DNA from 3 places in the Pseudocitrobacter sp. 2023LY-00077 genome. Region 3 is predicted to be linked to each of the others. Evidence: predicted binding sites of a transcription regulator. Region 3 holds the regulator's gene; each other region holds the start of a gene.
What was found. Region 3 encodes Fur, which represses iron uptake genes when iron is present. Its sites were predicted from a motif close to ATAATAATGAGAACNACTATCAA; they were not measured.
Positions count from the first base shown of each region.

Region 1: a site for Fur is predicted at 1,883-1,905, ahead of ulaG (L-ascorbate 6-phosphate lactonase). Genes of this name have one in related genera too.
Region 2: a site for Fur is predicted at 1,229-1,251, ahead of exbB (tol-pal system-associated acyl-CoA thioesterase). Genes of this name have one in related genera too.

Region 1 is NZ_JBSPEI010000015.1:65,028-68,309, forward strand. It holds gene ulaR (HTH-type transcriptional regulator UlaR) at 1-477, opposite strand, end outside; gene ulaG (L-ascorbate 6-phosphate lactonase) at 624-1,688, opposite strand; gene ulaA (PTS ascorbate transporter subunit IIC) at 2,051-3,282, shown strand, end outside.
Region 2 is NZ_JBSPEI010000005.1:263,583-266,864, forward strand. It holds gene metC (cystathionine beta-lyase) at 1-1,062, opposite strand, end outside; gene exbB (tol-pal system-associated acyl-CoA thioesterase) at 1,313-2,047, shown strand; gene exbD (TonB system transport protein ExbD) at 2,054-2,479, shown strand; gene ACWWFX_RS09235 (methyl-accepting chemotaxis protein) at 2,813-3,282, shown strand, end outside.
Region 3 is NZ_JBSPEI010000007.1:154,280-157,561, forward strand. It holds gene chiP (chitoporin ChiP) at 1-715, shown strand, start outside; gene chiQ (ChiQ/YbfN family lipoprotein) at 767-1,099, shown strand; gene fur (ferric iron uptake transcriptional regulator) at 1,213-1,665, opposite strand; gene fldA (flavodoxin FldA) at 1,948-2,478, opposite strand; gene ybfE (LexA regulated protein) at 2,629-2,922, opposite strand; gene ybfF (esterase) at 3,052-3,282, opposite strand, start outside.

The DNA of each region.
Region 1 (3,282 bases), on a different contig from region 3:
TTCACTGCCCTGTGGGCTGAGCGTAATGGCGTGGCTGCGGTTGTACTGCCCGCCCATGATGATCACGCTGTCATGTTCCTGCTCAATCAGATAGTTCGCCAGTGGTAAATAGTTGGTGATGATTTGCACCGGTTTACCGCAGATTTCCTGCCCCAGCAGAAAAGCGGTTGACCCGCAGTTAATGACCACGCTTTCACCGGGCATCACCAGCTGGGATGCGGCTCTGGCGATACGAACTTTCTCGTCGTGATTCAGCGCCTGATGAATATTCATCGGTGACCAGCGCGGGCGCGGTTGATTGATAGCTTCGGCACCGTTGCGCACTTTTTTCAGTTTGCCGCTTTCATCGAGCTTGTTGATGTCCCGGCGAGCGGTGGCCGGTGAAATCCCCAGTCGGGTCATCACCTGTTCTACGGTGACAAAGCCTGTCTGCGCCAGCAGTTCGAGTAATATTTGATGCCTTTGCGCTTCCGTCATGAGCTAATCCGATAAAAAATGATGAGCAAAGATGATATTTGAAATGTCACGAAAATACTATGTCAGGAGAGTGCCGGATAGGATCTATCCGGCAAAGGAGAGCGTTGCGAGCCGGATACGTGAAGGGTATCCGGCAGAACAAATGCTTACAGGAACGATTTGAACGGCAGATCGGGTTCAATCGTGAAGCAGTCGTCGAAACCGCGCGGATAATGGTACTCAAAATTGTCTTTATCCAGCGGCCAGGTGAATTTGCCGCCAACCTGCCAGATAAACGGCTTAAAGCCATACTTCAGACGATCTTTTTTCATCTCCCACAGTACGCGGATTTCCTGCGGATCGGCCTGGAAGTTTGACCAGATGTCGTGATGGAACGGAATCACCACTTTCGCATTTAACGCTTCGCCCATACGCAGCATATCGGCGCTGGTCATTTTATCGGTGATACCGCGCGGGTTTTCACCATACGATCCTAACGCCACGTCGATCTGATGCTCGTTACCATGTTTTGCATAGTAGTTAGAGTAGTGGGAGTCGCCGCTGTGATACAGCGTGCCGCCAGGCGTTTTGAACAGGTAGTTCACCGCACGATCGTCCATACCGTCTGGCAGTACGCCAGCCGCTTTTTGATCCGCTGGCAGAGTGATCAGTGCAGTACGGTCAAATGCATCAAGCGCATGAATTTCAATGTCTTTCACTTTCACCACGTCGCCCGGCTTAACCACGATGCAACGCTCTTTCGGCACGCCCCAGCCAATCCATAAATCCACGCAGGTTTTCGGCCCGATAAACGGCACATCATCAGCGCAGTTTTGCATTACGGCTGCGGCGACGTTCACATCAATATGATCGTTATGATCGTGAGTAGCCAGCACGGCGTCGATCTGGCGGATGGCAAATGGATCAAGGACGAACGGGGTGGTGCGCAGGTTTGGCTGCAATTTTTTCACACCCGCCATGCGCTGCATCTGGTGGCCCTGCTTCATTAGCGGGTTGCCGTGGCTCTGCTTGCCAGTACCGCACCAGAAATCGACGCAGATATTGGTGTTACCCTCAGATTTCAACCAGATACCGGTGCAGCCCAGCCACCACATCGCAAATGTTCCCGGTGCCACTTTCTCCTGCTCAATCTCTTCGTTCAGCCAGCAGCCCCATTCCGGGAAGGTGCTCAGGATCCAGGATTCACGCGTGATAGTTTCTACTTTACTCATGATTTATCCCTCTTAAAGATTTCAAAATACGTCACATGGTGATTTGTTGTGATTGATAATGACGCTGTTTTTTCAAGATTGCAATGGGCATTGATCACAAGACAGGTAGGAGGCTATGTCTCTGTATGTATTTTATAACGGCTTGAATCAATGTGTTTTGTTTGTATTTTATTGATTTTAAATGGATAAATTAATTGATAATCAGAATCATTTATATCCATATAAGGATGGTGGTTATTATTGCGGCGCAAGTCACATTTAATCAAATTAAATCTTGTTGTGATTATTTTTGATTATTAGAGTGAGCATTCAAAACAGACAGACGCATGCTGACCGCTGCGCCTTCAATCCCGGAGAGCGTTATGGATATCCTCTACAACATCTTTACCGTTTTTTTTAATCAGGTAATGACCAATGCCCCGCTGTTACTGGGTATCGTGACCTGCCTGGGCTACATCCTGCTGCGTAAAAGCGTCAGCGTGATTATCAAAGGCACCATCAAAACGATTATCGGTTTTATGCTGCTGCAGGCCGGGTCCGGCATCCTGACCAGCACCTTCAAACCGGTGGTGGCGAAAATGTCGGAAGTTTATGGCATCAACGGTGCGATTTCAGATACTTACGCTTCGATGATGGCCACTATCGAGCGCATGGGCGATGCCTATAGCTGGGTGGGTTACGCGGTGTTGTTAGCGCTGGCACTGAACATCTGTTACGTGCTGCTGCGTCGCATTACCGGCATTCGCACCATCATGTTGACCGGCCACATCATGTTCCAGCAGGCCGGGCTGATTGCCGTCACGCTGTTCATCTTTGGCTACTCCATGTGGACCACCATTATCTGCACCGCGATTCTGGTTTCGCTCTACTGGGGCATCACCTCCAACATGATGTACAAGCCGACTCAGGAAGTGACGGACGGCTGCGGTTTCTCCATCGGTCACCAGCAACAGTTTGCATCATGGATTGCTTATAAAGTCGCGCCGTTCCTCGGCAAAAAAGAGGAGAGCGTTGAAGACCTCAAACTGCCAGGCTGGCTGAATATTTTCCACGACAACATCGTCTCCACGGCGATTGTCATGACCATCTTCTTTGGTGCCATTCTGCTCTCCTTCGGTATCGATACCGTGCAGGCGATGGCGGGCAAAGTGCACTGGACGGTCTACATCCTGCAAACCGGTTTCTCCTTTGCGGTGGCGATTTTCATCATCACTCAGGGCGTGCGCATGTTTGTGGCGGAACTCTCTGAAGCGTTTAACGGCATTTCCCAACGCCTGATCCCCGGTGCGGTGCTGGCGATTGACTGCGCGGCTATCTATAGCTTCGCGCCGAACGCCGTGGTCTGGGGCTTTATGTGGGGCACTATCGGTCAGCTGATTGCGGTTGGCATTCTGGTCGCCTGCGGCTCTTCCATTCTGATTATTCCGGGCTTTATCCCGATGTTCTTCTCTAACGCCACTATCGGCGTGTTCGCTAACCACTTCGGCGGCTGGCGTGCGGCGATCAAGATTTGTCTGGTGATGGGGATGATTGAAATCTTCGGCTGCGTCTGGGCGGTGAAACTCACCGGTATGAGCGCCTGGATGGGGATGGC
Region 2 (3,282 bases), on a different contig from region 3:
CTGTTCTGGCTGGTTAGGCAGAATCAACGACTCAAAACCGCCCCACGAGTAGGCCATACTGAACAGGGAGAAGTTGTCGAGGTAAGTCGCAAGCTCAGCATCGGTTAAACGCTTTTTCAGCACGAAGGAGAACAAGCCGCTGCTGCCTGTAAAATCTCGTTTCCAGTATTCGTGACCTTTACTGCCCGGCAGCGCTGGATGATTCACGCGAGCAACCTGCGGATGTTGTGCCAGCCATTCGGCAATTTTCAGACTGCTTTCATGATGCTGACGCAGGCGAACGCCAAGTGTGCGCAGGCCTCGACTGGTCATGTAGGCGGTGTCCGCATCCAGCATCTGGCCCATCAGATACGCATTTTCGCGCAGTTGTGCCCAGCAGCGTTCGTTGGATACCGCGGTACCGACCATCGCATCAGAGTGGCCAATCAGGTACTTCGTGCCGGCCTGAATCGAGATATCAATGCCGAAATCGAGCGCTTTAAACAGCACGCCTGCCGCCCAGGTGTTGTCGATCATAATGATTGCATCTGGCGCAACGCTGCGCACGGCGGCAACAATCGCCGGAACATCGTGAACTTCCATGGTGATTGAGCCCGGGGATTCCAGGAACACCACTTTGGTATTGGGCTGAATCAGGCGCACGATGTCGCTGCCGATCAGCGGGTCGAACCAGCCGGTGGTGACGCCGAGTTTTCCGAGTATTTTGGTGCAGAAATCCTGGCTCGGCTCATAGGCGGTATTGGTCATCAACACATGATCGCCCTGTTCAACAAAGGCCAGAATCGTATTGGCGACCGCCGCTGCGCCGCAAGGGAAGAGGGCGCAACCCGCGCCGCCTTCCAGCTCACACATCGCTTCCTGCAAAGAGAAGTGGGTGAGCGTACCGCGACGCCCGTAGAAGAGTTCGCCTTTCGCGCGATTGCGGGTGGCATGCTTCTTCGCCTCAACGGTGTCGAACACCAGCGAAGAGGCGCGCTGAATGACGCTGTTTACCGAACCCTGCGTGTACTTTTTACTCCGCCCGGCGTTGACCAGCGCGGTATCCAGGTGCTTATCTGCCATGTCTCTCCTGCCTATTTTTATACGTCTGGACGTCTAAACTATCACGATTGTTGCAGGATGTACCCGCTCGCGCGACATAAAGCAGAAAATTTCTCAAAAATCGCGGTGGTGACTTTTTTACTGCGTAAGCGCAAGGAAAATAAGTATGATTTGAGTCACTATGTAAATACTAATGAGAACTACTATCAATTCGACGTCGTTTTGATATTATTGTGCTCAGATTTTGTGATTTATGTCCTGGAGATACAGAGTGGGTAATAATTTGATGCAGACGGATCTCTCCGTTTGGGGTATGTATCATCATGCCGACATCGTTGTTAAAGTGGTTATGATTGGCCTGATTCTGGCATCCGTAGTCACCTGGGCCATCTTCTTTAGTAAGAGCGCAGAGTTGTTCTCCCAGAAGCGTCGCCTCAAACGCGAGCAGCAGCTGTTAGCGGAAGCCCGCTCTATCGATCAGGCGCACGAAATCGCCGCCGCCTTCCACGGGAAAAGCCTAAGCACGCAACTGATTCATGAAGCGCAGGACGAGCGCGAGCTTTCTGCGGGTTCAGAAGACAATGAAGGGATTAAAGAGCGTACTGGCTTCCGCCTGGAACGTCGTGTTGCCTTCGTGAGTCGTAATATGAGTCGCGGGACCGGCTATCTCGCGACTATCGGCGCCATTTCTCCGTTTGTCGGTCTGTTCGGTACCGTTTGGGGTATCATGAACAGCTTCATCGGTATTGCGCAGACGCAAACCACCAACCTGGCCGTTGTTGCGCCGGGGATCGCAGAAGCGCTGCTGGCGACCGCAATTGGTCTGTTTGCCGCGATTCCGGCGGTGGTTATCTATAACGTCTTCGCCCGTCTGATTGGCAGCTATAAAGCAAACCTCAGCGATGTTGCTGCGCAGGTTCTGCTGCTGCAAAGCCGTGATCTGGATCTCCACGCCAGCGGCGTGACCCAGCCGGTACGTTCCGCACAGAAATTACGAGTAGGTTGATGCCCCATGGCAATGCGTCTTAATGAAAATCTGGACGATAACGGCGAAATGCATGAAATCAACGTGACGCCGTTTATCGACGTTATGTTGGTTCTGCTGATCATCTTCATGGTTGCCGCGCCACTGGCGACGGTGGATGTGAAGGTCAATCTGCCGGCGTCTTCCAGCCAACCGCAGCCGCGCCCGGAAAAACCGGTCTACCTGTCGGTGAAAGCAGATAAGTCGATGTTCCTGGGTAATGACCCCATTACCGATGAGAACATGGTAAACGCGTTGAACACGCTGACGGAAGGGAAGAAAGATACCACTATCTTCTTCCGCGCCGATAAAACCGTCGACTATGAAACGATGATGAAGGTGATGGACACTCTGCATCAGGCCGGTTATCTGAAGATTGGTCTGGTAGGGGAAGAACACGCGGGGGCGAAGTAAAGCCCCTCACCCCGGCCCTCTCCCTCAGGGAGAGGGTGAAAACCGCACTCACTTAAACCCTGGCTCTGTCGGTTCCCTCTCCCTTGAGGGAGAGGGTTGGGTGAGGGGGTAAACACCGCACATTTCCCCTAAGTCTTCTCTCCTAATAAATACGTCCCCACAACACAATTATTTATCTCTGCTTTAAATTAAATTTAATTCTTTATTAAGTAGTAATAAAAACGCGTGTAAAGAATATATTCTTTCCCTCCGCTGGTAATGATTAATAAACTCTCTACGCTTATTTATGGCGCTAAAAATACTAATAACATTACCTGCACAGTGCGGAACAATATGGATAACTCAAACAAAACAAATGCTCGCGGATCGCTGCGCGAAAGCATCTCTGTCTCGGCAATTCGCCAACGGGCTGACGGACAGATGTTGGCGCTGGTGTGGCTGCTTTGGGCTATCTCGCTGGTTGTGGGCTGGATAGCCGGGAATGCGCTGGTGGCGCTATTTTTCGCAACGCCATTAGCGATTCTGGCTACGCTTGTCACCGCATTTTTTCGCGGGCGCTTAATGTCACGGTTGGTTTTTGCGTTTATCCTGATGGCCTTTTCCGCACTGCTTATTCAGCTTGGCGAGGGCGAAACGGAATATCACTTCTCTGTTTTTGTGCTTTTATCCGCGTTGCTGGCCTGGCGTGACTGGCGTCCGTTAGTGATGGGCGCGGCGGTCATTGCGGTGCACCATTTAGTCTTTAACTATTTGCAGGCCTATAACCTTTATCACATCGTTATTTTTATGCATACCGGACTGCA
Region 3 (3,282 bases):
CAAAAATGACCTGGTGCTGGAAGCGGCATTTGGTCAGGCGGAAGGCTATGTCGATCAGTACTTTGCCAAAGCCAGCTACAAATTTGATATCGCCGGTAGCCCGCTGTCTACCAGCTATCAGTTCTACGGTACCCGCGATAAAGTGGATGACCGCACCGTAAACGATATTTATGACGGCACCGCGTGGTTGCAGGCGCTGACCTTCGGTTACAAAGTGGGGCAGGTTGACCTGCGTCTGGAAGGGACCTGGGTTAAGGCTGAAGGCCAGCAGGGCTACTTCCTGCAGCGTATGACGCCAACCTACGCCTCCTCAAACGGTCGCCTCGATGTGTGGTGGGATAACCGTTCTGACTTCAACGCCAACGGCGAAAAAGCGGTGTTCTTCGGTGCGATGTATGACCTGAAGAACTGGAACCTGCCGGGCTGGGCTGTAGGTGCATCATACGTCTACGCCTGGGATGCCAAACCGTCTACCTGGCAGATCAACCCGGACGCGTACTACGACAAAAACAAAACTATCGAAGAGTCTTCTTACAGCTTCGATGTGGCATACACCGTACAGGAAGGGCGCGCGAAAGGTACTCTGTTAAAACTGCACTTCACCCAGTACGACAACCACTCGGATATCCCGAGCTGGAGCGGTGGTTACGGCAACATCTTCCAGGATGAACGTGACGTGAAATTTATGGTTATCGCACCGTTCACCATCTTCTGATAAGTATTCAGGCGGGCCGCAGAGCCCGCCGTGTCGTATAAGGCTAATAACATGAAAAAAATAGTGATGATTGCTGCGCTGGTCGCGGCGCTGGCGGGCTGCGCTCAGTCTGAAGCACCAAAAGAAGATACGCGTTTAAAAGATGCCTATAGCGCCTGTATCAACACCGCAGAAGGCTCGCCGGAAAAAATCGAAGCCTGCCAGCAGGTGCTGAACGTGCTGAAGCAGGAGAAGGCGCACCAGCAGTTTGCCAATCAGGAGACCGTGCGGGTAAGCGATTATCAGGCGTGCATTCTGGCGAGAAAAACCGGTAACGATCAGGCCGTGAAGAAAGATTGCGGGTTAATCTGGCAGGAAATTCGCAGTAATAACACGACAAAGTAAGACAATAAGGCCTGCACAGAGCCGGGGACCTAAAGCGTCTCCGGCTTTTTTTGTCTTTACAGAGGCAATAAAAAAGCCAACCCGAAGGTTGGCTTTTCAGAATCTCGAAGAAATTACTTCTCTACGCCATCGTGCGCGTGTTCATCTTCGCGGCAGTCGCCCTCAGCACAGTGACCATACAGGTACAGGCTGTGGTTGGTTAGGCGGATACCGTGTTTCGCGGCAATTTCACGCTGACGAGCTTCGATGGAATCATCGCTGAATTCGATAACCTTGCCGCAGTCGAGGCAGATCAGGTGATCGTGATGGTGTTGTTGAGTCAGTTCGAAAACGGACTTGCCACCTTCAAAATTATGGCGCGTGACAATGCCCGCGTCATCAAACTGGTTCAGAACGCGGTAGACGGTCGCCAGACCAATCTCTTCACCCATGTCGATCAGGCGTTTGTATAAGTCTTCCGCGCTGACATGGTGATTGTCTGGTTCCTGAAGCACTTCCAGGATCTTTAACCGGGGAAGTGTGACTTTCAGGCCAGCCTTCTTTAATGCGGTATTGTTGTCAGTCATGCGGAATCTGTCCTGTTGCTAAACGATTGACTTCCAAACGCGGAAGTATCACAGAGAGTGCACCGAGTGTAATGCGTCTCATTATAGAATGACGCCTTCTAAATGAAAACAGCAAGACCTGGGCGAATAAAGATTTCGAAAACGAGGCTTGACCAGCAAACTCGCTAAATTCAGAAGATATTGTACAGATTTACGCTCAAAAGTTAAAAAATTGTAGCTATTATTTTGATTGCTTCTACCTATTAATGCGGCGTGATTTGAAAAGTCACGCCGCATCAAGAATCAGGCGTTTTTGATCTCTTCCAGATGCAGCTCTTCAGAAATCTGTTTTACCCATTTTTCTACACGTTCAGCGGTCAGTTCCGGCTGACGATCTTCATCAATAGCCAGACCTACGAAGTGGTCGTCATCGGCCAGGCCTTTAGAGGCTTCGAAGTGGTAACCCGCTGTTGGCCAGTGGCCGACGATGGTCGCACCGCGCGGTTCGATGATGTCGCGGATAGTGCCCAGCGCATCACAGAAGTATTCCGCATAGTCTTCCTGGTCGCCGCAGCCGAACAGTGCAACCAGTTTGCCATTGAAATCAACTTCTTCCAGCGTCGGGAAGAAATCGTCCCAGTCGCACTGGGCTTCACCGTAGTACCAGGTAGGGATACCCAGCAGCAGAATGTCGAATGCAGCCAGGTCTTCTTTGCTGCTCTTGGCAATGTCATGCACGTCGGCAACGTCTTTACCAAGCTGTTTCTGAATCATTTTTGCAATATTTTCGGTATTGCCGGTGTCGCTACCAAAGAAAATGCCAACGATTGCCATGAGTTAAATAACCTCTTGAAACTTAATGATATGGTGGTGGCGTATTGCCCACAGATAAGGGCAATCATAGCAGAACAGAGAAGGGTGCGGAATCAGCAATCGTACCGGACTGCACACTCTGCTACATGAAAGCGGGATTTTATGAAATTTTCAGAGCTTTTCCTGCGCGCGAAGCAGGGCTAACTGGCTCATCAGAATCTCTTCGATAAGCTCACTGCGACTCATATCGCGCGCGGTTGCCAGTTCGTTCAGGGCATCTACCGCATCGTTATTGAGTTTCAGCTCGACGCGCTTCAAACCGCGAACTTTATCGCGTTTTAATTGATTACGCTTATTGATGCGCAGCTGTTCGTCACGCGAAAGCGGATTGGTTTTGGGTCTTCCCGGCCGACGCTCATTTGCGAACAAATCAATTGTCGTTCGGTCCGTTTGTTCTTTTGCCATGATTCAGAGTGACTTCGGGGAAACAAGCTACCGGGAAACGCCCGGTGCAGACAGCGCGCAATCATACATCAGTGCAACCGACACGCCAACGACCACGGCCATAATGGCGCGCGGTCGTTGAGTTTTTAATCAGTCTGCTAAATATCGGCGGATGGCGCGCAGCACCGCGTCCGGTTTTTCCGCATGCACCCAGTGGCCAGCGCCTGCAATGACGTGCGCACGCGCCTGTGGGAATTGCGAGAGCAGGTCGTTACGGTAAGTTTCGGTAACATAAGGCGAATTTCCGCCGGGGATAAACAGTGCCGGATGATCCCACGCCGGAATCGTCTCCCAGCCGACGATGTGCGGGTACTGATCCCA